2 regions of the Arthrobacter sp. zg-Y20 genome follow, and region 1 is predicted to be linked to the other one. Evidence: predicted binding sites of a transcription regulator. Region 1 holds the regulator's gene; the other holds the start of a gene.
The links. The regulator LexA, encoded in region 1, represses DNA repair genes until DNA is damaged. The targets are predictions, from matches to a motif close to TCGAACANNTGTTCGA.
Positions count from the first base shown of each region.

Region 2: QNO06_RS10335 (LexA family protein) is a predicted target of LexA. The motif match lies at 10,698-10,713, and genes of this name have one in related genera.

Region 1 is NZ_CP126241.1:1,348,671-1,364,262, reverse strand. It holds gene QNO06_RS06585 (MFS transporter) at 1-600, opposite strand, end outside; gene QNO06_RS06580 (SseB family protein) at 635-1,483, opposite strand; gene priA (bifunctional 1-(5-phosphoribosyl)-5-((5-phosphoribosylamino)methylideneamino)imidazole-4-carboxamide isomerase/phosphoribosylanthranilate isomerase PriA) at 1,486-2,235, opposite strand; gene QNO06_RS06570 (CG2302 family histidine operon protein) at 2,259-2,417, opposite strand; gene hisH (imidazole glycerol phosphate synthase subunit HisH) at 2,423-3,061, opposite strand; gene hisB (imidazoleglycerol-phosphate dehydratase HisB) at 3,058-3,675, opposite strand; gene QNO06_RS06555 (histidinol-phosphate transaminase) at 3,809-4,909, opposite strand; gene QNO06_RS06550 (LysM peptidoglycan-binding domain-containing protein) at 4,974-5,360, opposite strand; gene lexA (transcriptional repressor LexA) at 5,796-6,587, shown strand; gene QNO06_RS06540 (ATP-dependent DNA helicase) at 6,693-8,729, opposite strand; gene hflX (GTPase HflX) at 8,722-10,287, opposite strand; gene QNO06_RS06530 (class I SAM-dependent methyltransferase) at 10,480-11,094, shown strand; gene dapF (diaminopimelate epimerase) at 11,108-12,034, opposite strand; gene miaA (tRNA (adenosine(37)-N6)-dimethylallyltransferase MiaA) at 12,070-13,005, opposite strand; gene miaB (tRNA (N6-isopentenyl adenosine(37)-C2)-methylthiotransferase MiaB) at 13,018-14,544, opposite strand; gene QNO06_RS06510 (aggregation-promoting factor C-terminal-like domain-containing protein) at 14,658-15,017, opposite strand; gene QNO06_RS16975 (aggregation-promoting factor C-terminal-like domain-containing protein) at 15,556-15,592, opposite strand, start outside.
Region 2 is NZ_CP126241.1:2,152,154-2,167,745, reverse strand. It holds gene QNO06_RS17040 (DivIVA domain-containing protein) at 40-369, shown strand; gene QNO06_RS10395 (DUF1697 domain-containing protein) at 386-943, opposite strand; gene QNO06_RS10390 (SDR family oxidoreductase) at 950-1,783, opposite strand; gene QNO06_RS10385 (hypothetical protein) at 1,863-2,318, opposite strand; gene QNO06_RS10380 (hypothetical protein) at 2,434-2,841, opposite strand; gene QNO06_RS10375 (hypothetical protein) at 3,014-3,469, opposite strand; gene QNO06_RS10370 (hypothetical protein) at 3,585-4,040, opposite strand; gene QNO06_RS10365 (alpha/beta hydrolase) at 4,154-5,878, opposite strand; gene QNO06_RS10360 (DUF6507 family protein) at 5,932-6,297, opposite strand; gene QNO06_RS10355 (CoA transferase) at 6,479-7,867, shown strand; gene arfB (alternative ribosome rescue aminoacyl-tRNA hydrolase ArfB) at 7,864-8,286, opposite strand; gene QNO06_RS10345 (hypothetical protein) at 8,342-8,782, opposite strand; gene QNO06_RS10340 (Y-family DNA polymerase) at 8,928-10,259, opposite strand; gene QNO06_RS10335 (LexA family protein) at 10,252-10,671, opposite strand; gene QNO06_RS10330 (hypothetical protein) at 10,825-11,004, shown strand; gene QNO06_RS10325 (TM2 domain-containing protein) at 10,994-11,599, opposite strand; gene QNO06_RS10320 (NAD-dependent epimerase/dehydratase family protein) at 11,748-12,737, opposite strand; gene QNO06_RS10315 (aldo/keto reductase) at 12,874-13,719, shown strand; gene QNO06_RS10310 (hypothetical protein) at 13,749-14,081, opposite strand; gene QNO06_RS10305 (SOS response-associated peptidase) at 14,166-14,870, shown strand; gene QNO06_RS10300 (FAD-binding oxidoreductase) at 15,148-15,592, shown strand, end outside.

The DNA.
Region 1 (15,592 bases):
CACGGCGTCCTTCGGTTCGGCAGTCCGCGTTGGCGGGTTGAACCAGATGAGCAGCAGTCCGGACACCGCAGCGGACAGACCTACCGCGGTGAGGCCCACCACGGAGGAGATCTGTGTGGCGATGACGGCTCCGAGGGCAGGACCCACCATAAAGACGAGCTCGGTGGCAATTGAATCCAGGGCGAAGGCTGTGCGCCGCTGCTCGCCGGTGGCCAGCACGCCCAGGGACTGCCGCACCACGCTGAAGACCGGCAGGGTAAAGACGCCGCCGATCAGCGCGAGTACCAGCAGCCACTCGAAACTGGCGTGCGGCGCGATGCTCCAGATGGTTGCCTCGGCGATCACTGACGGGATCAGCGCCCGGCGCACCCCCACGGTATCCACGCGTCGCCCGCGCCACGGCGCACCCACGGCAATGCCGATGGTCACCACCGCGGCCACCGCGCCGGCTGCCGCGTAGCCCTTGTCCATGGTGTTCACCACGTGCAGCGTCAGCAGCACGCCTGCGGCGGAATGCGGGAACCTCGCCACCATTCCCACCAGCAAAAGTCGGCGGATGGGGGCAATCCGCAGCATCTCGCGGTACAGGCCAAAATTCACGGCGGTTCTCTTCTGGCGGGCTACGCCTGACGGGTCAGCGCGTGGTCAACAGATCCAGTGAATCCACACGCTCAACAAACTCGGGGTTGGCAGTCAGGCGCTCCTGCAGGACTGCCATCAGGGCAGAGACGTCCTGCGGACCAAGTCCGGGCGCAAGCTGAACGACCATTGTAAGCTCAGGACCGGCGCCTCCCCCGCCCACCGGCTCACCGGCGGCTGTACGTGACGCGGTGCCCTGGCCCTGCTGGAGGGTAATGCCCAGGATCCGCGGGTCCGCTTCCGCGGCGGCCCGGGCAAAGTCCACCAGTTCCGCGTCGGCGTAGGAGGGCACCCATTCCCGCTGCTGGGCCAGCGCCCACATGGCCGGCCGGCGCACCACAAAAGTGAAATCGGCGCCGGGATCGATGACCAGCAGCTGCGCATCCTCGGAAACGGCGGACAGTGCGGCGCGTGGTGTGTAAACGGCCACGGGCCGTGCTTCCGGATGCCACTTTTCCAAGGCGTCCACCGAGGTGAACACCGGCAGCGCCTTCCGCCCGTCCGGCGCCGTCAGCGACACGAGCGCCATGTCGGCCTGTTTGTCGGCAGTCAGGCCGTGGTCGGATTCGGCTTCCTCCCCCAGCACGGCGACGATGGGCACGAACACGCGGGCGGTGGCCAGGGCGGCCACAACCTCGGGTTCGCTGCCGGTCCCGGCAACGAGGCGCGCGACGGCGGCGACGTAGCCGGCGTCGGCCCGACCGTCGTCGCTGTCAAAGTTATGCAGCGGATTCCCGTCGCCGGTCAGGTCCCGTCCGGACCAGGACCGGCCGGCAGAGTCCGCGGGACCGCCGGCCCCTGCCAGGGCGGCGGCAATGTGGCCCGGGAGTTCGCGCGATGCCATGGTCAGCGGGCCGGGTGTCCGGCGACGTCGAAGGCCTGGGGCAGCGTGAAGGCGCCGGCATAGAGGGCCTTGCCCACAATGGTTCCTTCCAGCCCCAGCGGAACCAGCTCGCGCAGGGCGGCGAGGTCGTCCAGGCTGGAAATTCCGCCGGAAGCCACCACCGGACGGTCGGTGCGTTTGAGCACTTCCCGCAGCAGGTCCACGTTCGGTCCGCGCAGGGTGCCGTCCTTGGTGACATCGGTGACTACGTAGCGGGGGCAACCGGCCTCTTCGAGCCGGGCGAGCACCTCCCACAGGTCGCCGCCCTCCTTGGTCCAGCCGCGGGCCGCCAGGGTGGTTCCGCGCACGTCCAGGCCCACGGCGATTGCCTGCCCGTAGCGGGCAATCGCGCTGGCGGTCCATTCCGGGTTCTCCAGTGCCGCAGTGCCCAGGTTCACGCGTTCTGCGCCGAGCTCCAACGCCTTGTCCAGCGACTCGTCGTCACGGATGCCGCCGGAAAGCTCCACTTTGATATCGAGGGACTTCACCACGCGGCTGAGCAGGTCAAGGTTCGAGCCGCGGCCAAACGCGGCGTCCAGGTCCACCAGGTGGACCCACTCGGCGCCGTCGTTCTGCCAGGCCAGGGCCGCCTCCAGCGGATCGCCGTAGCTGGTCTCGCTGCCGGCTTCACCCTGGACCAGGCGCACGGCCTGTCCGTCGGCCACATCCACGGCGGGCAGCAGTTCTAGGACGGGTGTTTCGCTGAAGGGCATCTCTTGTGCTTTCGGTGGTGGGGTCAGGAAAGGTCGAGGGTCAGCAGGTAGGCGCCCAGCAGGGCCATTCCGGCCAGGACCCAGAAGCTGATGACAATGATTTTGGACATGCCCTGGCTGCGGAAAGACACCGCGCCGCCAATGAGGAGACCGGCCAGGCCCATCAGAAGAATGCTCCACATAGCGCTCAGCCCAGCGTCTTAAGCCAGTTGTTCAGCAGTGCTGCGCCGGCGTCGCCGGACTTCTCCGGGTGGAACTGGGTAGCCGACAACGCACCGTTCTCCACCGCGGCAATAAACGGGCCGCCGTGGTCCGCCCAGGTGACCTGGGGCGGTCGCATGGCCGGCTGGGTGACGTCGAAGTCCCACTTCTGCACGCCGTAGCTGTGCACGAAGTAGAACCGCTCGTCCTCGATACCGTCGAAGAGGGCCGAACCGGCCGGGGGCTTTACGGTGTTCCAGCCCATGTGCGGCACGACGTCGGCCGCGAGCCGTTCAACCACGCCGGGCCACTCGCCCATCCCCTTGGTCCGGACCCCGTGCTCCACGCCCTCATCAAAGAGCACCTGCAGGCCTACGCAGATACCCAGCACCGGGCGGCCGCCGGCCACGCGGCGGCCGATCATGCGGAGGGCATCCACGTCCTTGAGGCCCTGCATCACGGCGGCGAACGCGCCGACGCCGGGGACCACGAGCCCGTCGGCGTTCAGGACGTCATCCGGCTTGGCGCTAAGCGTGACGTTGGCGCCGGCGTGCTCAAGGGCGCGCACGGCGGAGCGGATGTTGCCCGAACCGTAGTCCAGGACGGTGACGTTGCGGGGACTCACAGTGCTCCCTTCGTGGAGGGGATGCCCTCAACGCGCGGATCGGATTCAACCGCCGCGCGCAGGGCGCGGGCGAAGGCCTTGAACTGGGCCTCGACAATGTGGTGCGGATCCCGTCCGGACAGCACGCGCATGTGCAGGCAGATCTGGGCGTGGAGCGTGATCGCTTCGAAGACATGCCGCGTCAGGGATCCGGTGAAATGCCCGCCGATCAGGTGGTATTCCTGGCCAGCAGGCTCCCCGGAGTGCACCAAATAGGGGCGGCCGGAGATATCGACGACAGCCTGCGCCAGTGCTTCATCCAGCGGAACGGTGGCTTCGCCGAAACGGCGGATGCCGGCCTTGGTGCCGAGGGCGGTCTTCAGCGCCTCGCCGATGCTGATGGCGATGTCCTCCACCGTGTGGTGGACATCGATGTGGGTGTCCCCCGTGGCCCGGACGGTGAGATCCATCAGTGAGTGCTTGGCCAGCGCGGTCAGCATGTGGTCGTAGAACGGCACCGAGGTGCTGATATCCGCGCGGCCCGTGCCGTCCAGATCGAGTTCGACGACGACGGACGATTCGCTGGTGGTCCGCTCAAGGCGGGCGGTGCGTCCGGTGGCGGTCTCCACAGTCATGAGGTTCCTTCGCGAAGGTTGGAGCCGAAGCAATAGGCAAAGCCCCGGCAGGTCATCAGTTTAGTCCCGAAGCGGGCAACACCCGGAACTGGAACCGGGGGCCGGGAGGTGGATGCACCGACGGACGGGCGGCTCAGGCGGCGAGCAGTTCCTGCAGCCGGGTCAGGAACGCCGTGGTTTCCGCTTCGGTACCGGCGGTTACCCGCAGGTGCCCCTCAATGCCGATGTCACGGACCAGGACACCGGCTTCCAGCAGCCCTTCCCAGACGGCCCGCGGGTTCTCCATCCCGCCGAACAGGACAAAGTTGGCGTCCGACGGCGCCGGGGCCAGTCCCATAATGGTGAGTTCCCGGACGATCCTGTCGCGCTGGGCCTTGATGTCCTCAACGTTGGACAGGAGGGCATCGGCGTGCGTCAGGGCTGCGTTGGCCGTGGCCTGGGTAATGGCGGAGAGGTGGTACGGCAGCCGGACCAGGCGCAGGGCGTCGGCGATCTGCGGCGCTGCGGCCAGGTAGCCGATCCGGGCCCCGGCCAGGGCGAAAGCCTTGGACATGGTCCGGGAGACGATCAGCCGCTCGCGTCCGGGCAGCAGCTGCAGGGCGCTGGGGGTTTCCGTGTGGGAGAACTCCGCGTAGGCCTCGTCCACCACGACAACTGCGTTGGAGGCGGCGCCGGCATCGTAGGCCGCCTCGATGGCGTCCAGTCCCAGGGCGGTGCCGGTGGGGTTGTTCGGGGTGCAGAGAATGATGATGGTAGGCGCCTGTGCCCGGACCTGCTCCGCCACGGACTGCGGGTCCAGGGTGAAGTCGGCTTCCCTTGTGCCGGTGACATAGGCGGTTCCCGTGCCGCTGGCGAGCAGCGGGTACATGGAGTAGGTGGGCGGGAAGCTCATGGCCTTCCGGCCGGGGCCCCCGAAGGCCTGCATGATGTGCTGCAGGACTTCGTTGGAGCCGTTGCCGGCCCAGATGTTTTCAGCGGTGAGGCCGTGGCCGAGATAGGCGGCCAGGTTTTCCCGCAGCTGGGTGAACTCGCGGTCCGGGTACCGGTTCAGGCCGGCAACTGCCGCCTGGACCTCGGTAACGATCGCTTCCCTTACATGCCGGGGCAGCCCGTGGGTGTTTTCATTGACGTTCAGCAGGATCGGCACATCCAGCTGCGGAGCTCCGTACGGGCTCAGGCCGCGGAGGTCTTCCCGCAGGGGAAGTCGGTTCAGGTTTTCCAGCTGTTCACTCACCCGTACAGCTTAAGGCGCTGCGGCACCCGGCGCGGAATCCGGTGTCCCGGCATGAAGTTCCGGGCTAGGAGGCGACGGGGATGTAGAGCTGCCGGCCGGCCGGGACCGTGGCGTTTTCCAGGTTGTTCAGTTCCACGATGTCCGCAACGACGTCCCGGGGATCCCGCTCCGGTGCGTATTCGGTGGCGAGGGACCACAGTGAGTCGCCGGTGGAAACGGATACCTGCAGGGTGCGTGTAGTTTCCGGTGAGTTCCCGGTGGCCATGGCAGGGGCGGTGAAGAAACCCGCAAAGACCAGAAGTGCAGCGGTGGAGAACATCAGGGGTGCGCCCACCAGGACGAGCCGTCCGCGGCGGGTGAGGCGCAGCGGTGCCTGGCTGCGCGCGGCAGCGGAGGCGCCGGCCGGGGCACTGGGACGCACCGAAGCGTTGGGAAGTACGTGTACTGACATGTCAATACCTTTCCGGTCCGATGAGCAGCTCCCGCGCCGTCCGGACAATCCCCGGCAGGACCGGGTATTGCGCGGGGCTTAGAAACTGCATTCGAACATCTGGTGGATCCTGCGAGGTGTCACAGGACCATACTCGAACATACGTTCTAAGTTGTACTCGAACATTTCTAGCACTTATCTACGAACATTGTCGAGACTCGCTCGAATATATGTTTGAAAAACTTGCCGCGCTCCCTTAGCGTTGAACCTGTCGGGAAAGCGGTGATACCAACTAATCACCCGGCACTGACAAAACTGAGAAAACCGGGAAACCGGGACGCCCGGGAAACCGGGAAAAGCGACAAAACGGTACGGCCAGCACCGCAGGCACGGCCGGCACATAAAGAAGAAGCCATCGGGTCCGCATCCGCGGGCCTACCGTGAAGGGAAGCCGACGTGGCCCGTGTTACCAATGGCAGCACCCCCGCCCCTGCCGCGCCCGCTCCGGCAGTGCGCACCAAGGGCCTCACCGCCCGGCAGACTAAGATCCTCGAGACCATCCAGCGCTCGGTCAGTACCAACGGCTACCCGCCCTCTATGCGGGAAATCGGAGACATCGTCGGTCTGGCCAGCCTCTCGAGCGTTACCCACCAGCTGAGCCAGCTGGAAAAGCTGGGGTACATCCGCCGGGATCCTAAACGGCCCCGGGCCATGGAAATCCTGGTCCCCCTGCTGCTTCGCGACGCGCCTTCAACCCGCCGCAGCGCATCCGGTTCGCCGGACGGTTCAGCGGCGGAAACCGGCTCAGGGTCCACGGCGGGGGCAGCATCCGGCGCCGGCAGCTCACATGTCTTCGACCTCACCACCGCGATCGACACGGCCATGGTTCCGCTCGTGGGACGCATTGCGGCCGGCGGGCCCATCCTGGCGGATCAGCAGGTGGAGGAAGTCATTCCCCTGCCGCGCCAGCTTGTTGGCCACGGCGACCTGTTTATGCTCCGCGTGTCCGGCGACTCGATGGTGGACGCTGCCATTTGCGACGGAGACTGGGTGGTGGTGCGGCGCCAGCCCACGGCAGAGAACGGCGATATTGTTGCCGCCCTGCTGGAGGACGAAGCGACGGTCAAGACCTTCCGCCAGCGCAACGGCCACACCTGGCTGCTGCCGCAGAACACCCGCTATGAGCCCATCCTCGGCGACGAAGCCACCATCATGGGCAAGGTCGTATCGGTCATGCGTTCTCTCTAGGGCCGCACGCACCAAAAACAGCGCCCATAAGTACAGCGCCGCCGGCTCCCTGCCGACGGCGCTGCTGCGTTCCTGCCTCGCGCTTCCCCCTGGACGGGGCCCGGCCTAGGTCCGGGTGCCTGCGGGCTGAGCTGAGAGGCGTTCAAGGGCCTGCAGCACCACGCCGCGGTCCGTGGTGGACCAGAACGGGGGCAGGGCAGCCCTCAGGAAGCTGCCGTAACGGGCGGTGGCGAGCCGGGAGTCCAGGACGGCCACCACCCCCTTATCACCGGAGGCCCGGATCAGCCGGCCAGCGCCCTGCGCCAGCCGGACGGCGGCGTGGGTTGCCGAAACACTCATAAAGCCGTTGCCGCCTGCCTTGGCCACCGCACGGGTGCGGGCCGTCATCAGCGGATCATCGGGACGCGGGAACGGAATCCGGTCCATGATGACCAGCCGGCACGAGGCACCAGGGACATCCACGCCCTGCCACAGGGACATGGTTCCGAAGAGGCAGGTCGCGTCGTCATCGGCGAACTGCTGTACCAATGCGGACATGGTGGACTCGCCCTGGCACAGGATCGGGAAGTCCACCCGTGTGCGCAGGGCATCAGCCGCTTCCTCGGCTGCACGCCGGGAAGAGAACAGACCCAGTGCGCCGCCGCCGGAGGCCTTGATCAGCGCCTCAATCTCGTCCAGTTGCTCCGGGGATGTCCCCCGCCCCGGTTTAGGCAGGTCCTTGGCTACGTAGAGGACACCCTGCCGGGGGTAGTCAAAGGGACTGCCGACGTCGGTGCCGTTCCATTTCGGGGCACCGCTGCCCAGGAGTCCCAGGGCGCCGGCCACCGGACCGAATTCTGCTCCGATGGCCAGGGTGGCGGAGGTCAGGACCACGGTGTGACCGTCGAAGAGCCCTTCGCGCAGCCGGCCGGCCACCGACAGTGGGGCCACGTTGATGGTGGGCGGTGAGTCTTCTTCGGGCGCCGTGTATCCGGCACCGGGAGAGAACGTGCTGGGGCGCGATGCCCAGACCACTTCACCGGAGTTGCCGGCATCAAGAATGCGGTCGCACATTTCCTGCACGGCCATGAGCCGGGAACGGGCCATCTGGCGCCCGCCGTCCACGTTCTCGCCGTCGGGCTTGGAATCTGACAGCGCTGTGCGGGCCGAGTCGCGTACGTGCCCCAGGACCATCTCCTGGTCCTCGGACAGTCCCGCGGCCAGCAGACCGGACGGGACCGGTGCGAAGACCTGGTCGAACGCGCGGCCGGCAGCGGCCAGCGGCTCCAGGGCGGCGGAAGTGTGTTTGCGGGCTGCGGACACGGCTGCGGAGATAACGGTCCCGGACAGCTGTCCGGTGACGGCGCCGGTGACGCGGTCCTGCAGCTCGTGGGCCTCGTCAATGACCACCACGTCGTAATCGGGCAGCACGGCCAGACCCTCAAAGGCGGCGATGGCCAGCATGGCGTGGTTGGTGATGACAAGGTCCGCCACGGCCGCTTTGGCCCGGGCCTGCTCGCTGAAGCACAGTTCCGCCACGGGACACTTCTGCGCCCCGAGGCACTCCATGGAGGTCACGGAGACTTGGCGCCAGGCCCGGTCGCTGACACCTGGCAGCAGTTCGTCGCGGTCCCCGGTTTCTGTTTCCTGTGCCCACTCCTGCAGGCGGACGACGTCGCGCCCCAGTGCCGAGGTGGGTCCCCCGGCGGGCGCTGGGTGGGACACCGCCTGCTCGTGCATAAACAGCGTTCCCGCCTCGTCTTCCTCGGGGAACCCGCCGCCGGTCTTGTGGACGCAGACGTAGTTACTGCGGCCCTTGAGCAGGGCGACATCCACTTCCCGGGGCAGCTTGGGCGCCAGGGTCTTCAGCAGGCGCGGCAAGTCCCGGCCCACAATCTGGGACTGCAGGGCCAGGGTGGCCGTGGAGACCAGGGCAGGCTTGTCGCTGTCGAGGGCATGGGCAATCAGCGGAACCAGGTACGCCAATGACTTGCCGGTGCCGGTGCCGGCCTGGACCAGCAGGTGCTCGCCGGACTCGATCGCCTCGGCCACCTGCCGGGCCATCTCGTGCTGGCCCGGCCGGTTCTGTCCGCCCATGGACGTGACCGCCGTGTCCAGCAGCTCCAGTACCTGCTCCGGCACCTGCTGCGTCTTCCTACCCATGGGTTACGAACGGCTCCAGCTCTGCAGCGAGCCCTTCACGGACCTTCACGTGCAGCCGGGTACCGGTCTCCACATGGTCCGTGGACAGGATCTCTGCGTCCTGCTGGTGGAGCCGGGACACAATCTCGCCGCGCTCATACGGCACCAGCAGTTCCAGCTCCACTCCCGGGCGCGGAATGCCTTCGGAGATCGCCTGGAGCAGCTCCGGGATGCCTTCGCCCGTGCGGGCCGAAACCACCACATACCGGCTTTCGCGCTGGCGCAGCCGTTCCAGGACAAACGGATCCGCGGCGTCGGCCTTGTTCAGCACAATGATCTCAGGCACCTTGCGGGCGTCCACCTCGGCAAGGACGGTGCGGACGGCCGCAATCTGGCCTTCCGGGTCCGGGTGCGAGGCATCAACTACGTGCAGGATCAGGTCTGCGTCCGCTACTTCTTCCAGTGTGGAGCGGAAGGCCTCCACTAGCTGCGTGGGCAGGGAACGGACAAAGCCGACCGTGTCCGCCAGCGTGTAACCGATCCCGTCTTCCGTCTGTGCCTTGCGGATGGTGGGATCCAAGGTGGCGAACAGGGCGTTCTCCACCAGCACGCCGGCGTCGGTGAGCCGGTTCAGCAGGGAGGATTTGCCGGCATTTGTATAGCCGGCAATGGCTACCGAGGGCACGGCGTTGCGCTGCCGGTTGGCACGCTTGGTCTCCCGCGCCGGCTTCATGCCCGCAATTTCGCGACGCAGCTTGGCCATGCGGGTGCGGATCTTCCGGCGGTCCAGCTCGATCTTGGTTTCACCGGGACCGCGCGAGCCCATGCCCGCGCTGGCGCTGCCCACCTGGCCGCCGGCCTGGCGGGACATGGATTCACCCCAGCCGCGCAGGCGCGGGAGGAGGTATTCCAGCTGCGCGAGCTCAACCTGGGCCTTACCTTCACGGGACTTGGCGTGCTGGGCAAAGATGTCCAGGATCAGGGCCGTACGGTCAATGACCTTGACCTTGACAATGTCTTCCAGTCCGCGGCGCTGGGACGGAGCGAGCTCGCTGTCCACGATCACTGTGTCAGCGCCGGTCGCCGTGACAATGTCCTTCAGTTCCTGGGCCTTGCCGGAGCCGAGGAAGGTGCCGGGATCCGGCTTGAGGCGGCGCTGGATGATTCCGTCCAGGACTTCCGATCCGGCGGTCTCCGCCAGCGCGGCCAGTTCCTTCAGGGAGTTTTCGGCATCTTCTGCGGTGCCTTCGCTCCACAGTCCCGCGAGGACAACCCGTTCCAGACGCAGCTGGCGGTACTCAACCTCGGTGACGTCTTCGAGTTCGGTGGACAGGCCGGCGACGCGGCGCAGCGCGCGCCGCTCCTCGAGGTCCTGCTGCTCGCCGTCGTGGACGGAATGCTCAGTGTTGTCGGACAGCGCCTGGGCGCGTCCGTTGTTGACTCCGGTGCGGGTCAGCGGCTTGGTCTCCACCGTTTTGGCTTCAACTGCGCTGTCCTTCGCAAGGATCCGGTCGATGACCCCTTGGATGTCCGAAGCGCTGAGCTCCGAAGCGGAGCCGGCACCGTTGACGGAACCCATGGAACGGGAGTTGTTGATGGTCATAATCTCCTTATGAGAACGTACTTAACATGGTAGGCCAGTGAACTGACATTCTCCGGCGAGACCGACCGTCTGCGCAATGGATTCCTGTCCCGACTTCCACCTGTTCCAACCCCGCAGGCACCGCTTAAATTCCTGTCCGCGCCCGGGTTCCGGCTAATCTGGACTGTTATGGGTTCAGACCACTATTTCTCTTCCACACCGTCCGGACCCGAGGTCCGACGGCCGCTGCGCGTCACGCTCAACGGCTCCGAACGGACGCTCCAGACCGCCGGCGGCATCTTCAGCCCGGACGGCATCGACAAGGGCACCGCAGTACTGCTGGACGAAGTTCCCGCCCCGCCCGCAACCGGTAATCTCCTGGACATCGGCTGCGGTTGGGGCCCGGTGGCCCTCACCCTGGCGCTGAAGTCCCCCGCCGCACAGGTTTACGCCGTGGACGTCAACGAGCGCTCCCTTGCCCTGACCCGCGACAACGCCGCTTCGCTGGGATGCACCAACGTTAGTGCTGCCCGGCCCGAGGACGTGGATCCGGAGCTGCGCTTTGACGCCATCTGGTCCAACCCGCCCATCCGCATCGGCAAGGATGAACTGCACGCCCTGCTGCTGCTCTGGCTGCCACGCTTGGCTCCGGGCGGCACCGCGTGGCTGGTGGTCCAGAAGAACCTCGGATCGGATTCGCTGCAGCGCTGGCTGACCGAAGAACTGCCCGCCGGCTTTGCGGTGTCCCGCCACAGCACCGCCAAGTCCTTCCGGATCCTGAAGGTGGAACGCGCGCACTCCTAGCCCGGGCCTTCTCCTACAGCAGGATGCCGCGGGCCACCAGCACGGCCGGTCCGCTGAGTTCGACGTGTTCGCGGCCTTCGGGACCGGTCAGGAACCGGACGCCGACGACGCCGCCGGGCACCGTCACGGCCCACGCATCGGGCGCACCGGCACCGGCCCAGAAACGCGTGGCGACGGCGGCGGCGCAGGCGCCGGTACCGCAGGACAGGGTCTCCCCCACGCCGCGCTCGTGCACACGCATGGTCACCAGTCCCACCCCGTCCTCCACGAGCGGCTCGGCCGGGACAACGAACTCGACATTCGTTCCGTTGGAGGGTTCGGGCTGCACCGACGGCGCGGTGGTGAGATTGGTTGCGGCCAGTTCGTCCAGCTCGGCCAGGGCAACCACCGTGTGCGGGTTGCCCATGCTGACCGACAGCCCGGGACGGGGCACTTCCAGGCCCCCGGCGTTCACCACGGTGTCCATGGACTTGGCGGCAGCGTGGTCCGGGTAGATGAACTCCCACGGGCCCATGTCCACCGCGTAGCCTCCGGGCGTGCGGGTGACGGTCTTCAGCCCGGCCCGGGTGCCGATAACCAGGCTTTCACCCTCTCCCAGTTCCACCAGGTGCTCTTCAAGCAGGAAATGCACAAAGACCCGCACACCGTTGCCGCACATTTCGGAAACGCTTCCGTCTCCGTTCCGGTAGTCCATGAACCATTCGGCTTCCGGTGCGTTCTGCAGCAGTGCACGGCCTTCGGGGACGTACTCGGAGCGGACGGCGCGGATGAATCCGTCCGCACCTATTCCGCGGTGCCGGTCACATACAGCTGCCACGTCTGCGGCAGCCAGGTCATGGGATCCGTCCGTATCGGCCAGCAGCACAAAGTCATTGCCGGTGCCGTGGCCCTTGGCGAAGGGCAGGCCGGCAACGGCAGCGGGCAGGCCGGAGGCGGGCAGGGACGCGGCAGATGCCGTCGAAGCAGAAGTGTTGGTCACCCTTCAAGGATACTGGGCCGCACGGCGGCACGGACGGCGTCGGCCGCTCGGGTAACCAGGGCGGGATCGTCAAAGCCCAGCCAAGTGATGCGCGGGTCGGCGCGGAACCAGGTCAGCTGGCGGCGGGCGAACTGCCGGGTGGCAACAACGGTGGCCTCCGCGGCCTCAGGCACCGAGGACTTCCCGTCCAGGACCGCAAGGAACTGGGCGTAGCCCAACGCACGCGAGGCGGTACGGCCGGTCCGCAGTCCGGCCGGTTCCAGCCGCCGTACTTCCTCGAGCAGGCCCTGTTCCACCATGGCGTCAACACGGCCGGCCAGGCGCTGGTGCAGCACGGGACGGTCCACCTCCAGGCCGATCTGCACGGCAGGCTGGAAGTACTGGCGGACGGGCATAAAGGAGCTGAACGGCCGTCCCGTCAGTTCGAGGACTTCAAGGGCCCGCACGACGCGGCGGGCATCTGAAATCCGTTCTGCCGAGACCGGGTCCGCGGCCCGCAGGCGGGCCATCAGCGCGGGCAGCCCGGCGGTTTCCAGTTCGGCTTCAAGTGCCGCGCGGACAGCGGGGTCGGTGCCGGGGAATTCCAGTACGTCCAGCGCGGCCCGCATGTACAGCCCCGAACCGCCCACGAGGATGGGGAACATGCCCCTGCCCCGGATGTCCTCGACCAGTGCCCTGGCCCGGGTCTGGAACGCCGAGACGCTGGCCTCTTCGGTAACGTCCATGATGTCCAGCAGGTGGTGCGGAACGCCGCGGCGTTCGGCAACCGGGATCTTCGCCGTGCCGATGTCCATGCCGCGGTAGAACTGCATGGAATCCGCGTTGATGACTTCCCCGCCCAGTTCCAGGGCAAGGTTTACGCCGAGGTCCGACTTGCCGGATCCGGTAGGCCCGACGACGGCAATCACCGGACGCTCAGGTGCAGGGTTCATGCTGCAGCGCCCTTAGGAACGCGGGGGCAGCGCGGGCATGCCCAGCGAAACACCCGTGCGGGTGCCGGCCGGTGCGGCCGGCACGCCGCAGGATTCGGCCTGCGAACGGTCCCAGGCATCTCCGGCGCGGGACCGGCGCAGCGAATAGTCGGCGGCTGTGGCGGGATCGGAAATCAGGTGGAAGGCGGCGGCAGCGGTGACCGGGACGGTGACGAGGTCGCCCGGCCGCGGTGCAGGGGCGCCGTCGGGCACCGAGAAGTGCACCAGCCGCTGGTCCCGGGAACGTCCGGAGAGCCGGCCGGTCTCTTCAGCCTTCCGGCCCGAACCGGCAGTGACCATGACTTCTACGGTTGTGCCCACCTGCTTGGCGTTCTCCTCGGCGGCAACCCGGTCCTGGAGGGCAGTGAGCCGCTCATAGCGTTCCTGCACCACGGCCTTGGGCAGCTGGCCGGGCAGGCCGGCGGCGGGGGTGCCGGGGCGCTTGGAGTACTGGAAGGTGAAGGCGCTGGCGAAGCGGGCCTTTTCCACGACGTCGAGGGTGGCGGCGAAATCCTCCTCGGTCTCGCCCGGGAATCCGACAATGATGTCCGTGGAGATGGCGGCGTGCGGCATCCGTTCCCGCACCCGGTCCAGGATCCCCAGGAACTTCTTGGAGCGGTAGGAGCGGCGCATGTCCTTGAGGACCTTGTCCGAGCCCGACTGCAGCGGCATGTGCAGCTGCGGCATCACGTTAGGGGTTTCCGCCATGGCGTCAATGACGTCGTCGGTGAAGGCCGCCGGGTGCGGGCTGGTGAAGCGGACCCGTTCCAGGCCCTCGATGCCGCCGCACGCGCGCAGCAGCTTGGCGAAGGCACCGCGGTCGCCGAACTCCACGCCGTAGGAGTTCACGTTCTGGCCCAGCAGCGTGACCTCGATGGCGCCGTCATCGACCAGTGCTTTGATTTCGGCCAGGATCTCCCCCGGGCGCCGGTCACGTTCCTTGCCGCGCAGCGACGGGACGATGCAGAAGGTACAGGTGTTGTTGCAGCCGACGGAGATGGACACCCATCCCGAGTACACCGAGTCCCGTTTGGTGGGCAGCGTGGACGGGAACACGTCCAATGACTCCAGGATTTCCAACTCGGCCTTGGCATTGTGCCGCGCGCGTTCAAGCAGCGCGGGCAGGGACCCGATGTTGTGGGTGCCGAAGACGGCGTCCACCCAGGGTGCCTTGCGCAGGATGGTTTCCCGGTCCTTCTGTGCCAGGCAACCGCCCACGGCAATCTGCATCCCCGGGCGGCGTTCCTTGATGGGCGCGAGCAGGCCCAGGTTGCCGTACAGCTTGTTGTCCGCGTTCTCCCGGACCGCGCAGGTATTAAAGACAACGATGTCCGCCTGCTCGCCGTCGGCCTCCACATATCCGGCGTCCTGGAGCAAGCCCGAAATGCGTTCGGAGTCGTGTACGTTCATCTGGCAGCCGAACGTCCGGACCTGATAGGTACGCGGTGTTGCCTCGGAGGCCACGGGGGAAGGCACGGGGGAAGGAGAGGAAACAGTCATGCTCACCCTCCTAGGGTACGTCAGCCGCCGTCCCCCACTAGGCCTAATCCCTCACCGAGGCGCAATTCCGCTGCCGCCCTTAGTACCGTTTACTGGCTAGTACCAGTTACTGGCTAGTACCAATTATTGGCGTGGTGGAAATTCAGCGCGTTGCAGGGGCTGCCGTAACGCGATGAGATGTACTGAAGTCCCCAGTCGATCTGCGTGCGGTAGTTCACCGCCCAGTCAGCTCCGGTTGCCGCCATTTTTTCGGCGGGAAGGGACTGTGCAATCCCGTAGGCTCCGCTGCTGGAGTTGGTGGCGCTGGTCAGCCATTCCGATTCTTTGGTCCAAAGCCGGTCCAGGCACGTCAGCTGGGATGCTTCCCACCCCCGGGAGGCGAGCATGGAAGCAGCGTAGGCCTTGGCCGCCGCAGGGTCATCCACAGGCACGGCCGCACGCGCGGCCTCGGCTGCTTCCTCTGCGGCCTGCATGGCCGCGGCCTCATCCGCCGCGCGGGCCGCAGCCTGCTCCGCGGCGGCTTGCTCTGCTGCAGCCTGCTCGTCGGATTCCCCGGCGGGCGGCTGCTCCGCGGGGTGCTGCTCTGCGGGGTGCTGCTCTGCGGGGTGCTGCTCTGCGGGGGCTGTTCAGCTGTTGAACCCTTGGTTTCCGTGACATTCCCGGTTGTGGCACCGTCCCGGACGGGTTCTTGGGTGGCGAGCAGCGGCACCGCCATATTGACCAGCTGCAGTCCGGCGGCGGCGCGCAGATCCTCACCTGCGGCAGTGCCGACCGCGGCGCCGGACACACCCAGCATTGCCAGGGAGCCTAGTGCTGCCGAGGCCCCCATTCGCAGCCTTCGGCGGCGGCGCAGGGCGCGTCGGATGCGGGTCTGTTCGCGGCGTGATGAGTCAAGTGAAGTCACAAGCGCAGGACGCTACCGGAGTTTTCTGGGAAAAGTCTCAAAAAGGTAACGACGATGTTGACGCCCCCGACATCGCATGCAGCCGCAAACCGTTGCCGCCAATTGGGCTAATACCAGTTGACCTCTTCGGAATGCTGCCAGGCG
Region 2 (15,592 bases), 800 kb from region 1:
GGAACGATTCCTGCACCTGGACGAAACGGTGCCCCGGTAGTGCTCAAAACGGTCTCAACCGAGAATTCCGTCCTCTCCGCCGAAGACGTTGTGCTCAAACGGTTCCAGCCCACAAAATTCCGGGCCGGGTATGACCAGGACCAGGTGGATGCGTTCCTGGACCGGGCCGTCCAGGAACTCAGGCGGCTTGAAGGCGACCCTCTTCAGCTTTCGCAGGCCGGACCTGCCGGGATTGCCGGGCCGCTGCTGACTCCGGAGCAGGTTGTGAATCAGAAGTTCGCCCCAACGCAGTTCCGCGAGGGATACTCACAGAACGAGGTGGATGACTTCCTGGACAAGCTGGTGGTGCGTCTGCGGCAGGGGGGATAGGCGCGGGACACGCGGGCTAGGGTGCCTCCCGGTCCGGGAAGCGGTCCCACAGGTTCATGGTGGTGCTCCAGCTGCGGATGGTCATGGACTTGTACAACGGGGAGGCCATGATGGCGCTTAGCCGGCTCTTGGTGCGCTCGGCACTGAGCCGCTGCGAGTAGACGACACCCTGGCCCGGCCACACCGTGTCCACGCCCTCCCGGGGGCGGAACACCGGCAGGGCCGTTTCCGCGTCGATGCCCATAAGGAAGATCGCGTCGGAGTGGTACGTGTCCGGCTGCTCCCCGAAGCTTTCCGGTTTCTGCTCGATGACGTCCTGCAGCTGGGCGCGGCTCAGGACCAGGACCCTGACCAGGTCATCGTCGAGGTCGAAATTCTCCACGAGGACGGCTTCCATCTCCGGGCCTATGGTCTCCGGGGGAGCGTCGGAGCGCAGCAGGACGTTCCCGCTGGCAATGTACGTGGAGACGTCCTGGTATCCCCGGTCCGTCAGGTGCTCACGCAGTGCCTTCATGGGCACCTTGTTGCGGCCGCCCACGTTGATGCCGCGCAGCAGGACCAAGTACGGCTCCACGGCCCGTCAGCCCGCCACGCGGCTGCGGGTACCGGTGTCGACGGCGGCCACCACGCCGCCGTCGACCAGCAGGTCCGTGCCGGTGATGAAACTGGAGTCGCTGCCCAGCAGGAACGCGGCGGCGTTGGCGATGTCCGCCGGTGTGCCCACCCGCTTGGTGCCCGAACCCTCAATCATCGCCCGCATCTGCGTGCCGGATTCCCCGGCCAGTTCCTGCTGGCCCATGGGCGTGGAAATCACCCCGGGGCTGATGCTGTTGACCCGGGCGCCGCGGGCACCCCAGCGCAGGCTGGCCGCCTGCACCCGGACCTGGTTGGCGCGCTTGGCCACACTGTAGGCGGCCCCGGGATGGTCGATCCCGGCCACGTAGGGAATCAGCAGGAGGTCATCGGCCGGTACGGCGGCCAGGCTGGCCAGCACATCGGCGGGAATGCCGCCGCCGCCCAGGAAGGCGGCCATGCTGGCGATAACGACGCCGGCCCCGCCCGGGGCTATGACTTTTTCGAATTCCTCCAGCACCACGGCCACCCCAAACAGGTCCACCTTCCAGATGGCCTCGACCGGCGCCTGGACCGGGGAAAGGCCGGCGGTGTGCACCACGCCCGTTACGTTGCCCAGTTCCCGGGCGGTGGCGGCCAATGCCTGGACCGACTCGCGGGACGAGACATCCACCTGTGCGGATACGACGTCGTATCCGTCGCCGACGGCGCTGATCATCACGCTTTCGAGCAGGTCCTCGTTGAAGTCGGCCAGCAGCACCTTCTTTCCGGCGCCGACCCGCCGCAGCACGGCCTGTCCCATGCCGCCCATGCCGATGACTACCAGTACGTCCGCTGCCATGATGCTCCTCTGCCTGCAACTGCTGCTGATGAGGGCGGGATCCCCCGTTGCCTAGCGTAGACCCTGCCCGTCCACACCCCTAGGGCGTGCGTTCTGCCATGCCGGGATGGCTGGAGCAGGAGCTTTCGACATCTATGGAACTGCGTTTGGTGCCCGCCTGGTACACAACGGAGTTGCCTTCGCTATCGGAGAGGGTCTGCATCAGGTACCGGTTGCCCTTGGCTGAGCTCTCGAACTTGTTGGTCTCGGTGAAGCCTTGCTTTGCGAAGTGCTGCGCCGCAGCCGTCGTTGCGTCCTCCGGGCTGGATACGCCAGGACCGAAGATCAGGACGCTGAACCGGCGGCTGTTGTCATCACCGCAGGAGAGCGTGCCCCGGTAGCCGGTGGTGCGGGCAGGGTCAAAAACCACGCCGTTCTCGTAGGTCCATTCGCCGCCTTGAAGCCGGGCCAGCTCGTCTGTGAAGCCCAGCATCTGCTTGAGCAGATCCAGGGGAGCGGTCTGGGGTGCAGGACCGCCGGACGGAGTGGAAATCATCGGTTTCTCCTGAGGAGTAGCGGCACAGGCCGAAAGAGTCGGCACCGATAGGCACAGGACTAAAAGTCCGCACCGAGCGGTGAGGCGAGCATGGGGGACCCTACGCAGCATCGGCTCAGGGGAAGGTTTCTGCCATGCCGGGATGGCTGGAGCAGGCACTGTGTACGTCTATGGAACTACGTTTGGTGCCTGCCTGGTACACCACGGAGTTGCCCTCGCTATCGGTGAGGGTCTGCATCAGGTACCGGTTGCCCTTGGCTGAGCTCTCGAACTTGTTGGTCTCGGTAAAGCCTTGCTCTGCAAAGTGCTCCGCCGCCGCCGTCGTTGCGTCCTCCGGGCTGGATACGCCAGGACCGAAGATCAGGACGCTGAACCGGCGGCTGTCGTCGCCGCAGGACATCATGCCCCGGAACCCCGAGGTATCGGCTGGGTCGAAGACCGTATCGTTCCCGTAGGTCCACTGGCCGCCGTGGAGCTGGGCGAACTCGTCCGTGAGGCCGAGCATCTGGTTGAGGAGATCCATGGGATCTGTCTGTGGTGCCGGACCACCGGACGGAGTGGAAATCACTGGTTTCTCCCGAGGAGTAGCGACGTTGCTTCCTTCCGTGGCTGTGGTGCACCCGGACAGTAGCAGTCCGGATAGAACAGCGGCGCATGCCCCCGAGGAACTGCCGGCTCTGCGGGCCCTCAACATATCAGGGCGTGCGTTCTGCCATGCCGGGATGGCTTGAGCAGGCACTGCGCACATTGATGGAACTCTTGTCCGTGCCGGCGGTGTAGACCACTGATGTACCGTCCTGGTGGGTAAGCGTCTGGATCACGTACTGGTCTTCGTCAATCTGATCATCGAATTTGTTTGTCTCGACGAACCCTTGCTCTGCGAAGTAATCCGCCGCGTCCGTCGTTGCGTCCTCTGGGCTGGAGACGCCGGGGCCGAAGATGTGAACGCTGAATCGGCGGCTGCTGTCCTCGCCGCAGGAGAGCGTGCCCCGGTAGCCGGTGGTGCGGGCAGGGTCAAAAACCACGCCGTTCTCGTACGTCCATTGGCCGCCTTGGAGCCGAGCCAGCTCGTCTGTGAAGCCCAGCATCTGGTTGAGCAGATCCAGGGGAGCGGTCTGGGGTGCCGGACCGTCGGATGGAGTGGAAATCATCGGTTTCTCCTGAGGAGTAGCGGCACAGGCCGACAGAGTCGGCACCGATAAGCACAGGACTACAAGTCCGCACCGAGCGGTCAAGCGAGCATGAGGGACCCTTCGCAGCATCGGATCAGGGCGTGCGTTCTGCCATGCCGGGATGGCTGGAGCAGGCACTGTGCACGTCTATGGAGCTCTTGTCCGTGCCGGCCTCGTAAACAATTGTGGTGCCGTCTGGATGGCTCAGCGTCTGGATGACGTAGCGTTCCCTATCAATCCGATCATCGAACTTGTTGGTCTCGGCGAAGCCCTGCGCTGAGAGGTGTTTAGCGGCGGCTGCGGTGGCGTCCTCGGGGGTGGTGACGCCTGGGCCGAAGATGAGGACGCTGAATCGGCGGCTGCTGTCCTCGCCGCAGGAGAGCGTGCCCCGGTAGCCGGTGGTGCGGGCAGGGTCAAAAACCACGCCGTTCTCGTACGTCCATTGGCCGCCTTGGAGCCGAGCCAGCTCGTCTGTGAAGCCCAGCATCTGGTTGAGGAGATCCAGGGGAGCGGTCTGGGGTGCCGGACCGTCGGACGGAGTGGAAATCATCGGTTTCTCCTGGGGAGTAGTGGCACAAGCGGAGATAGCCACGAGAGCAGCCAGTACGGCGGCGGCCGCGGCAGTGCGGAATCGGCGGGTCAATGGGGATCTTTCTGCAATTCTCAAAATCGGGGCCCGTAAAGCTGCGGGTGCGTCACCTTATGATGTTCACGGTAATCGAGGGGCATGGGGTCCCTCACGTCAACCTGCTCTCCCAGATCCATGGTGATTCTTGCGATGCTCCGAAGGCTTTGCGTTCCCGGGTCGAGGTAACCTTGGCTGTCTTGTCGGTTCTCCCGCCCGGTGTAAGCACTGTGCTCGTCGGTGGGCGCAAGCAGCTCGTTGCCGTCGGAACTGAAGACCTTTGCGCCAAACAGCGGATTGGTCGCACCGAGCCGGCCGTCGCCCACCAACTGGCTGCCCAAGATGCCCCTGCCAGCGACGTTGTCTGCGCGCGCCTGCGTGGCAAAGACTTGCGGGTTTCCGTTCTGATCCTGCGCTACCTGCATACTGGTGGCATCACGGGTGACGTCAGTGTCCATGCCCGCAGAACCGTAGAGAACCACCGCGTCCACCTGGAAATCGATTTTCTCCAGCCCGTCCCCGGTTGTTGGCGTCCCATAGGAGTGTGCGGTGACAGTGAGGAAGGCATTGTCACCCAGAACGGTATGGATACCGGTTAGGTTGGCGGCAAGGCGGTCCCCGCCGGCCCTCGCCAGGTCCGACTGCAGTACGTCTGCGGAAGAAGGAAAGAGGTCCGGAGTGGTGTAGTTCATCCACGCGATGACTGCGTGGCTGGAGTTGCCATCGATCTTTTCCTGGGCGTCGTAAAGGCTCTGGGCAGCGTCGGTCCAGTCCGTCATCCGCTCGGTGGTGGCGTCCATACCGGGAACATTCACTGTCACATAATCGGCCTCATCCACGTTGCCGATGGAAACCATTGCCAGCGGCGGTATGACCGAAGGGTCAAACGCAAGGAGGTGCCGCTGCCCGTTCGTTTCAGGGCTGGGTGATTCAAGTGACTCGGCGAGGTTCTTAAAGGCGGTTTCCTGCTCCTGCGTCAGGCCGTCCTGCGCGGCAGCTGCCTGCAATGCCAACTGGTTGCCTTTAGCCCTGTCCGAATAGGGGACGCCCTCCAAATTGCCTGCCAACAGGGGCAAAGCGGCGATCACAATTTCCGGGTGCCTAAGGGACGCCCACAGGTCCTTATTTGCCGAAGGGTCCAGGCCCACCGGGGCGGCGACCAGTGCCCAGCCGGGATTGTCTGCTTTGAAAGCGGCAATCTCTTCGGGCGTCATGAGGTCCATGCTGCGCAAGAGCCGGGTCAGATCCCGCTGGGGGTCAGTGCTTCTGCCTTGGGTCAGCGTGTTGTATACAGCCGTCGCTGCGTTAACCGCGGCAGCAGGATCCGGTGGGCCGTAGGAGGCGAAGGTGCTTGTGGTGTTTCGGTGAAGGGCGTTGAGCGCGTTGACGCAGCGGTCATCGAGTGCCCTGTAATCGTCTGCCAGGACATTGGCCCGGTGCTGGAATACCGGCCGGTCGGTGGTCGGGTCGAACGCCGGCCCGCCGGTTTGTCCGTAGCTCTCCAACTCAGCAACCAGCGCGGCCCTCCGGGCAACGATATCCAGGGCACCTTCGGCGAAGGACTTGAGTGCCTGGGCCGCCGACGCCGTGCTGTCCCGCAGCGCTTTGGCCGTGTCTTTCGGGTGCCCCAACAGGGTGCAGACCTGTTCCTGTTCAGGCGCTTTGTAATACTGGGCCATGCCTCCGGACCAGCCGCCATGGAGATCCTCCACGCCGGTGGCAAAGGTGTCCCCGGCGCCGGCCAATCCAGATGCTGCGGCCATGACAGCCTCCGGATCGGGAAGCCCCTCGGTGCCGCTCAAATCCACGTCAAGCATCATTGTGCAACCAGCCGGCCGGGCCTGGCATGCTGAACCGGGGCCCGCATCGGCAGGCCCACGACTGCCCGCCGGGCCTGATCCGTCATGGTGTTGTCGGCTGAGACGTATTCGGCCATGGCAGCGTCCACACCGCCGACGGCGTTGCGGATGCGCGTCAGGGTTGCCTCGGAGTCTCCAACCAACACTTCATCGGCATACCGGGTGAAGGCTGACAGGGTTTTGCTGGCACCAAGACTATTTTCCACCGCGTTAGCAGCTGCACGAATATCGGCAACCGAGATATCCGCCAACTGGCCCTGCACCACGCGGAGCGTGCCGCGGACGCCCGCAACATCTATGTCATATTCAATTGCGTCGCTCATTCTGTCCCCCCCCAGAACTAAACGTTAAAAGCGGGCCGCAATGATTACCTCCGGCACACTCAGTGAGAATAGGGATATGCCGGCCGGATGACAAGGGGCTGCATTATTCGAGCCATGGAGATCCATACCCGCGGGATATCAACTGCTGGCGGCAATCGGCTCCCACGCGCATAATTCCGGTATGGCCGCCTCTGTGGAAATTCCCGTCCCGCCCTTGGTTCAAAGCCTTTCTCCGTTGCTGGCCGAAAACGTGGGGACCGCCCCCTGGACCGGCCCGCGCTGGTGGTGGGCAGGGCCACTGGATGTTGAAGGGCTGGCACTGGGCTCAGTGCAGATGCTCGCCACGGCAGTGGCCTCCTACGCGGAATCCACCGGACGACGTACCGGCATCGGTTTCACTTCTGACTGCGTCGCGGCGGCGTTTGCCTCGTTTGCGCATCTGCGGATCAACGACAAGCCGATCCAGGGGTTCGCGCCGCTGTCCGGGTTCCGCCGAACCGCCGACGGCTGGGTCCGCCTGCACGCCAACTATCCCCACCACGAGGCCGCCCTGCGTGCCGCCCTCGACGTGCAGCGGCCGGAACAGGTGGACGACGCCGTACGCAGCCGCACAGCCGCGGAGGTGGAGGAAGCCGTGACGGCCCGCGGCGGGCTGGCGACGGCGGTGCGGACGCCGGAGCAATGGGGTGCGTCCGCGGCCGGCCAGGCCGTGGCAGCTGAACCATGGCTGCGGTTGGAATTGCGAGATGCCCGTCCCGGATCCGCCCCGAAGCCTGCCGGCGACGGGTTGTTGTCGGGCCTGCGGGTGCTGGATCTGACCCGGGTCATCGCCGGCCCTTCCGGCAGCCGCATCCTGGGCGCCCTCGGTGCCGACGTGCTGCGCGTGGATCCTCCGGCGCTCCCGGAGCTGGCGGACCAGTACGTGGACACCGGGTTCGCCAAGCGCAGCGTGGTGGCCGACCTCGCCGACCCGGACGTCCAGCCGCGGCTGCGCGCCCTGCTCGCGGAGGCCGACGTCGTGCTCACCGCCTACCGCGGCGGCTCCTTGGCCCGGCTGGGCCTGGACCCGGTCTCGCTGCGGACGGACTATCCGCACCTGGCCCTAGTTTCCCTGGATGCCTGGGGCGACCGGGGCCCGTGGACGGAGCGGCGTGGCTTCGACAGCATTGTGCAGGCGGCCACCGGCATTGCGCACCTATACGGCAGCACGGGGAACGACGGCGCGTGGCGGCCCGGCGCGCTGCCGGTCCAGGCGCTGGACTACGCCACCGGGCTGGGAATGTCCGCCGCCGCCGTCGCCCTGGTCGCGGCACGGTCGCGCGGCATTGCCGGTGCGGCGCACCTGTCGCTGGCCCGGACCGCCCAGGAACTGCGGCGCCTGCCCGGCCCGCCGCCCGGGACCAAAGCATCGGCGCTGCCCGAACCGGCCCTGCGCCGCGGAGCCAGCTCATACGGTGAGTTGACCTATGTTCCGCCGCCGCTGCTGATCGGCGGTGTCCAGCTCGAGTATCCCTGGGTCCCGCCGCCCTACGGCAGCGCGGACCTGGCCTGGGACCAGCCGTTGCGTTAGTCCCGCGGCGGGCGCTGCCGCTGCTGCTTGGTGGCTGACCGCTGTTTCTTGGCATCCAGGCGCCGGTAATTCGAGCCCCGGGTGGGCTTGGTCTTGCGGCGCGTGGGCGGTGCGGGTGCCAAACCGTCTGCGACGAGGGCGGCGAGTTTGGCCAGGGCCGTCTCGCGGTTGCGCAGCTGCGAGCGCTGTTCCGACGCCGTCACGGTCAGTACGCCGGCAACCAGCCGGTTCTTCAGGCGCCGGAGCAGCATCCCGCGCTGCTCTTCCGTCAGCACCGCCGACTCGGCAACATTCCACCACAGCTCAACGCGGCTGTCCGAGGTATTGACGTGCTGGCCCCCGGGCCCGGAGGAACGGGAAAACCGCCAGTTAAGCTCCGCGGCGGGAATCGTCAGCGCGGGCGACACGACCAGGTCCATATAACCAGCGTCCCACGAAAGGACGACGCCGGGCTCACCGGAGCCAGTGGAACAGTCAGCGGAGGAAGGCGGCTGCACCGGCCATAAACGCCATTCCGGTGAGGGTCAGTGCCCAGAGCAGCTTCCGGGAGGGCTTCCGGCCCTTGCGGGTGAACAGGTATACGGCCGCCGCTAAGCCGAACCCGGCTCCGGTGAGTGCCATGAGCACAAAGCCCGGCGGCGGAGGGGGGTTCTCCGTGCTGTCTATCTCAAGGACCCCGGTGAGCGAGAGGACAAAGAACGCAGCCCCCATGACGGTGCCGCCGATGAGGGGCGCTAGCAGCAGGGCTGGCCGCGTCTTGGGATCGCCCATGGACCGGTTGGCCCACTTTGTCCCGTAAAGCGCTTCCTGGCTGAAATATATGGCCTCGGCGAGCGCCTCCCGCTTCCGTATACCGACCAGGCACAGTACAACGAGAACCGGGCCGATGACGGCGCCGGGCCAGAAAACATCCATGCGAACCCCCGGGATGGCTATGAGACAAGTGACTACGAGACAGGTGATTGCGCGACAGACAATTGCAGGATAGAGCGTAAACCGGCGGGGAGCGTGCGTCAGCGGCGGAGACTACCTGTTGCTGCCTGCAGTTCCGAGTATCCGCTCATAGTGCCCGAACCACCGGCAGTTCGCTCCACTCGGTGGTGTACCGCGGGGAGGAGTACTTGCGGGACATGGTCCACTCGGGTTTCGCCGTCGCCATTCCGGCCAGGCCCAGGCCGATGCTCGCAGCCCCGTATTTGTCCGTAACCCGGCCCAGCAGGTCACCCAGGTTGCGGCGTTCCTGGTCGGAGACGAACTCATCGAAAAGCGGCTGTGCCCCGGCGGCCTCGAGCCCGCTGAGCATCACGCCGGCCTTGGTGTAGGAGACGCCTTCAATGACCTGGGCCTCCAGGGCACCTACCGCCGCCCGGCTCAGGATCACCGGATCCGCCGTCGGCGCCGGCAGCCGCACGGTGGCCGAGGGGAACGACGACGCGCGCTCGCTGAAGTGTGACGTGCCCGCATACGCGGTGAGCACGCTGGCCTGCTGGCCTTCCCGCGCCAGCCGGGCTGCGGCCTGCTGGGCGTAGATGCTCATAACCTGCCGCATCTCGGTAAGTGTGGTGACGGGAGTGGAGAAGCTGCGGGAATAGATCAGCTGTTTGCGGTCGGCGCGCTCGTCGTCGAGCGGAATGCAGGAGGTGCCGTTGAGCTCCAGCACCGTGCGCTGCAGGATGACCGAGAACTTCCGCCGGATCATCGCCGGGTCCGCCGCCCGCAGATCCGCCACGGACTCGATGCCCAGCGCCGCCAGCCGCGTCCCCAGCCGCGATCCCACACCCCACAGCCCGGTCACCGGCACCCGGGACATGATGGTGTCCACCACCGCAGGGTCCATGGTGTCCAGGTTGCAGACCCCCTGCAGGTGCCGGTTCTGCTTGGCGATCCGGTTGGCGAACTTCGCCAGGGTCTTGGTGCTGCCGATGCCTACGCAAACGGGCAGGCCGGTGTGCCGGGCGACGGCGGTGCGGATGGCCGCGCCCTGGGCGTTGAGTTCGGCCGGGGTGCCGGCCAGGCCCAGGAAGGACTCGTCAATGGAGTAGACCTCCTGCCACAGGGCATAGCGGCCCAGCAGTTCCATCACCCGTGAGCTGAGGTCCCCGTACAGCTCGTAGTTGCTGGAGCGCTGGATCAGGCCCACCTGCGGGGCGGACTCGGCCAGCTTGAACCAGGGAGTGCCGGTCTTGATGCCCAGTGCCTTCGCCTCATCCGAGCGGGCCACTACGCAGCCGTCGTTGTTGGACAGCACCACTACGGGCACTCCGGCCAGCTTCGGATCGAAGGCGCGCTCGCAGGAAACGTAGAAGCTGTTGACGTCCACCAGGGCAATCCGGGTGCCGGAGCCGGCGGCGACAGGAGTTGGCCGGACCGCCGCGGCTGGCGGATCAGACATGGTGCAGGCACCGGGTCACAACGCCCCACACCGAAAGCTCCGACGGCTCGGACACTTCAATATCGGGGTAACCGGGCGTTTCGGCCCGCAGGAGGATTTTGTTCCCGTCCAGCAGCAGGCGCCGCACGGCCAGTTCTCCGTTGACCACGGCCACCACGACGGCGCCGTCCCGCGGGGTGAGCGAGCGGTCCACGATCAATTCGTCGCCGTTGCAGATGCCGGTGCCGGCCATGGAGTCGCCCTCGACCCGCACCACATAGGTGGAGGTGGGGTCGCGGATCAGGTGCCGGTTGAGGTCAATGCGGCCGTCGAAGTAGTCACGGGCCGGGCTCGGAAAGCCGGAGGCAGCGGCAGCGTCGGCCTCCGCCGGCGGCGCTGTCCTGCGGGAACGGTCTGCTGAAAACACCGCCATGCCTGCGCCCCTCTGAGGTGATCAACTAGAACAAACTTTCGAATCCCAGCCTAGCACCGCAGGAAGCCGCAATACCTACGGCCGAAGGGCAGGTGACGCATCCGACGGGCCGCGCGTCAGAAGAGGCGCCGGAGCCGCTATACGATTTAAGCCATGATCATTGAGCTGCAGATCCCGAAAAAGCTGGGACGGGAACTGGAGGAACTGGCCGAGGAACAGGGGGTTCCGGTGGAAACGCTCGTGGTCAACGGAGCGCGCCTGCTGCTGGAACACCGGTACCGCCGCAATATGCAGCCCGAGGTGCCCCAGCAGCAGCTCCCGCCTACTCCTTAAGCGGTACGCCCTTGGCGTCCGTGCGGAACGACGCGGCATTGCAGAGGATCATGATGCCCTCGATGAAGCCCCAAAGGCTGCCGAATCCGAAGGTGACCAGGGTTACGGCGATCTGCGCTACACCAAGCCCGGTGTGGCCCAGGTAGAAACGGTGAATGCCCAGGCTGCCCAGGAAAATACCCAGCAGGCCGGCCACCAGGCGTGACTTCCGCTGATCGTAGCCCTGCGGGTACTGCCCGTACTGCCCCTGCGGGTACTGAGCCTGGGGATACTGCTGTGCCTGCGGGTACTGCCCCTGCGGGTACTGTGCCTGCCCGTACTGCCCCTGGGGGTACTGCTGTCCCTGGGGGTACTGCCCCTGCGGGTAGCCCGGAGCCTGCCCGAACTGGTCCTGCCCGTTGCCCGGCTGGGCGTACGGCGGGTACTGCTGGGCGCTGGGCTCTCCGGCCGGGGCGGGAGTGGACTGCTGTCCGGATGCCTGGGGCTGCTGAGCCGGCTCCGGGGCACTCTGCGGGTAGCTGTACTGCCCGTCCGCTGCCGGTGCCCCCGTCTCGGCTCCCTGATCGTTACCGGGATACTGCTTATTTTCCGACATGCTGCCCTTTCAAAAAGTTCCCCCCAGACCTGTCCGAAGGATGACTGGAATCTTCCGTCACGGCACCGGGTCCGGTGCTGTGACGATGGTCGCACTCTAACAGCCCGCTGCGGCGGAAACGGGGCGCCACACGCGCCGAACCCCGCTGTTACGCGAGCGCCCAGGCAGCCAAGCGGTCGCTGAGTTCCATCCAGCCGGGGTCCGGTTCCTGTTCCCGGGGGTGGGCGTCGTACCAGCGGACAATTTCGCGGGCCCCCTCGGAGAAGGGAATCTCCGCCCGGTAGCCGGGCACCAGGGACTTGATCTTGCTGTTGTCGAAGACGGCCGAATGGCTCTTGTCTCCCAGCAGCCCGGGTCCGCGGACCGGATCATGGGCGGCAATGGTCTCGGAGGCCACGTGCACCAGGACCGGGTCGGGAACCCCCGCTGCCGCCCCGAGCATCCGGTATACGGCGTCCCAGGGGAGGAATTCGTCCGAGGTGACCGTGTAGCTTTCCCCCAGTGCGGCCGGTCGCCCAAGCAGTCCCACGAAGGCCAGGGCAAAGTCCCTGCTGTGCGTCAGGGTCCAGAGGGCCGTCCCGTCTCCGTGCACCAGCACCGGCAGTCCGGCCCGCATCCGGTGAATGTCGGTCCAGCGCCCCAGCAGCGGCACTTTGGTGGCGTCATAGGTATGCGACGGACGCACAATCGTGGCCGGGAAAGCTTCGCTGCGGTAGGCCTGGACCAGCACGTCCTCGGCGGCGATCTTGTCCCGGGAATACTGCCAGAACGGATTGCGCAGCGGCGTGGATTCCAGCACCGGGAGCCGGGCCGGCGGCTTCTGGTAGGCCGAAGCGGAACTGATGAACACGTACTGGCCGGTCCGCCCGCGGTACAGTTCCACGGCATCGCGCACATGCCCGGCGGTGAAAGACAGAAAGTCCGCCACGGCGTCGAACTCCCGGCTTCCCAGCGCCTGCCGGACTGCGGAAACGTCGCGGACGTCGGCCGGGAGCACCTCGACGCCGGCCGGTACCGGCCGCGCCGCGGAAACGCCGCGGTTCAGCACGCTCACCCGGTGCCCGAGGGCCGCGGCGCGGGCGACGGCGGCCGAACTGATCACGCCGGTACCGCCAATGAACAGCAGATTCAGTGCCACGGGATGGTTCACTTCCTGTCCGGATTTTCCTTGACTGGGGGAGGGAGCCGGGCTTAGGTGGAGGTGCCCGGCCCGCAACTGCACCCCAGCGTAGGGCAATTCAGCCCCGGGGACGGCATCAAGGAGAGGTACCACCATGACCGAGAGCCCGAGTTCGAGCGTTCCCGAGCTGACCCTGAGCAACTCAGTGCGGATTCCGCAGCTGGGATTCGGCGTATTCCAGGTTCCGCCGGAACAGACGCAGGAAATTGTGGAAGACGCCCTGGCTGCCGGGTACCGCCACATCGACACCGCGGCGGCCTACGGCAACGAGGCAGGGGTGGGGGCGGCCATCGCGGCTTCCGGCATCCCGCGTGCAGAGATCTTCGTAACCACCAAGCTGCGCAACGGGGACCAGGGCAGGGCGCGGGCTGCGTTCATGGACAGCCGGCGGGCCCTGAAGCTGGACACCGTGGATCTGTACCTGATCCACTGGCCGGTGCCCTCGCAGGGGATGTTCGTGCAGGCGTGGAAGGAGCTGGAAGGGCTCTACCGTGACGGCTACATGCGGGCGATCGGCGTCTCCAACTTCCTGCCCGAGCATCTGGACGCCCTGGCAGACCAGAGCCAGGTGCTGCCCGCCGTCAACCAGATTGAACTGCATCCGGGGTTCCGGCAGGCTGCGCTCGCCGCCGACACGGTTGCGCGCGGCATTGCGGTGGAAGCCTACAGTCCGCTGGGACAGGGTGCTGCCCTGGCGGATGCCGAGGTGGCGGCGCTCGCAGACAAATACGGCACGACGCCGGCGCAGGTGGTGCTCGCCTGGCACCTCGGCTCGGGGCGGATCGTCATCCCGAAATCGGCGAATCCCGGCCGGCTGCGGGAAAACCTGGCCGCAGTGGACCTGGACCTGACGCAGGAGGAACTGGACACGCTGGACGGACTGGATGCCGGCAGCCGGATCGGCGCGGACCCGGCCACCGCCTCGTTCAGCCAGCTCTAGGGCGCTGTGCCGCGTTCAAGGCAACCGGGTCACCCGTTCCGGTCCGGGGCCGTGTGCTCACCCAGGGCTTCCTTGCGGCTGTTGTTCTTCCGCCGGGTCACCGCCGAGGCCCAGACCCAGGTGGAGCGGCGCACCCCGGCATCCTCCCACAGCACCTGCACGGCCCTGGCGGACCAGCTGCAGGCCTCACCCTTGACCTGCTCCGCCGCTCCCGGAAAGCGGATCCAGGCCCACACGGGTACACCGGGCACTGACGTGGTGACCGGATTGTGCTCGAAGTCCAGCTCTTCCGGGGTCAGGCCGATCGGCTCCGCCCTCCGGGCATACCTTGCGGCGAGCCGCAGCACGGCTTCTTGGTTCATGCTTTAAAAATAGAACATATGTTCGAGTAGGGATAACCGGCGCCGCCCGGGAAACGGCGGCACGAATGGTGCACAATGGGTGCCATGTGTGGACGCTACGTAATGGCAAGGGCGACGTCGGACCTGGTCTCGGCCTTCGCCGTCGAACAGACAGTGGGCCCTGACGTACAGCCGTCCTGGAATGTGGCGCCCACCGACGACGTGCGCATTGTCACGGAGCGTTTCGCCAGCGAGGAGCCCGTGCGGCGGCTGGCCACCGCCAAGTGGGGCCTGGTGCCGGTCTGGGCGAAGGACCCGAAGATAGGCTCCCGGATGATCAACGCCCGCCGGGAAACCATTCTGGAAAAGCCGGCCTTCCGCAAGGCCGCGGTCAAGCGGCGGGCCCTGGTGCCGGCGGACGGCTATTACGAGTGGGAGAAGTCCGCCGAGGGGAAAATCCCAACCTACCTGTATTCGGAGAAGCGGGATCCGCTGGCTTTCGCCGGCCTCTACGAATTCTGGCCTGACCCCGCCCTGCCTGAAGACCATGAGCACAAGTGGCTGCTCAGCGTCACCATCATCACCACTAAAGCCGCCGATGCGCTGGGCCACATCCATGACCGCACACCCCTGATCATTCCGCCGGACCTGTACACGGACTGGCTGGACCCGCGCCTGACCGAGGGCGCCGACGTCGCACAGCTGCTCGACGCCGTCCCCGAGCCGACTCTGACACCGCGCGTGGTGTCCACGGATGTGAACTCCGTGCGCAATGACGGACCGGCCCTGATCGAGCCCGCGAGCGCCTGAAAGGCGGGTGCGGCTTCGGCGGCGGGATTGCCAGCGAATGAAAGGCCTCGACATGCCGGTGCCTGCCGGGGCGTAGGGTGTGCGCATGGTGAAGATGACGCGGAGAAACCTGCTTATTGCCTCCGTCGGGGGAATCGCGGCTGCCGGTCTGGGCGCGTGTATGGCGCCGGCTTCCCCGCCACCTGCGTCAACTGCAGCCTCACCGTCCGGGACCGCATCCCCGGCGGGCCCGCCGGATTGGGAAGGCCTGCGTTCACGCCTGCAGGGACAACTGTCCATGCCGGGTGACGAAGCGTTTACATCGGCGCGGCAGGTGGAAAATCCGCGGTTTGACGGTGCGGAGCCGCTGGCGGTGCTTTCGGCGGCGTCGGCAGACGATGTGGCCGAGGGCGTCATGTTCGCCAATGCCTCCGGGGTGCCGCTGGCCCTGCGGTCCGGAGGACACAGTTATGCCGGTCATTCAAGCGGTGATTCAGCCCTCGTCATCGATGTGCGGGCGCTGTCGGCCATCAGCGTCGCCGCGGACGGGTCCGCAACCATCGGTGCGGGTGCCCGGCTTATCCAGGTGTATGAGGCCCTGGGGCAGCAGGGCCGTGCGCTGGCCGCCGGGTCCTGCGCAACGGTGGGGATCACGGGACTGACTCTCGGCGGCGGCGTGGGGGTCCTGACGCGGGCCTTCGGGTTGACATCAGATGCCTTACGGTCCGTTGAAATGGTCTCGG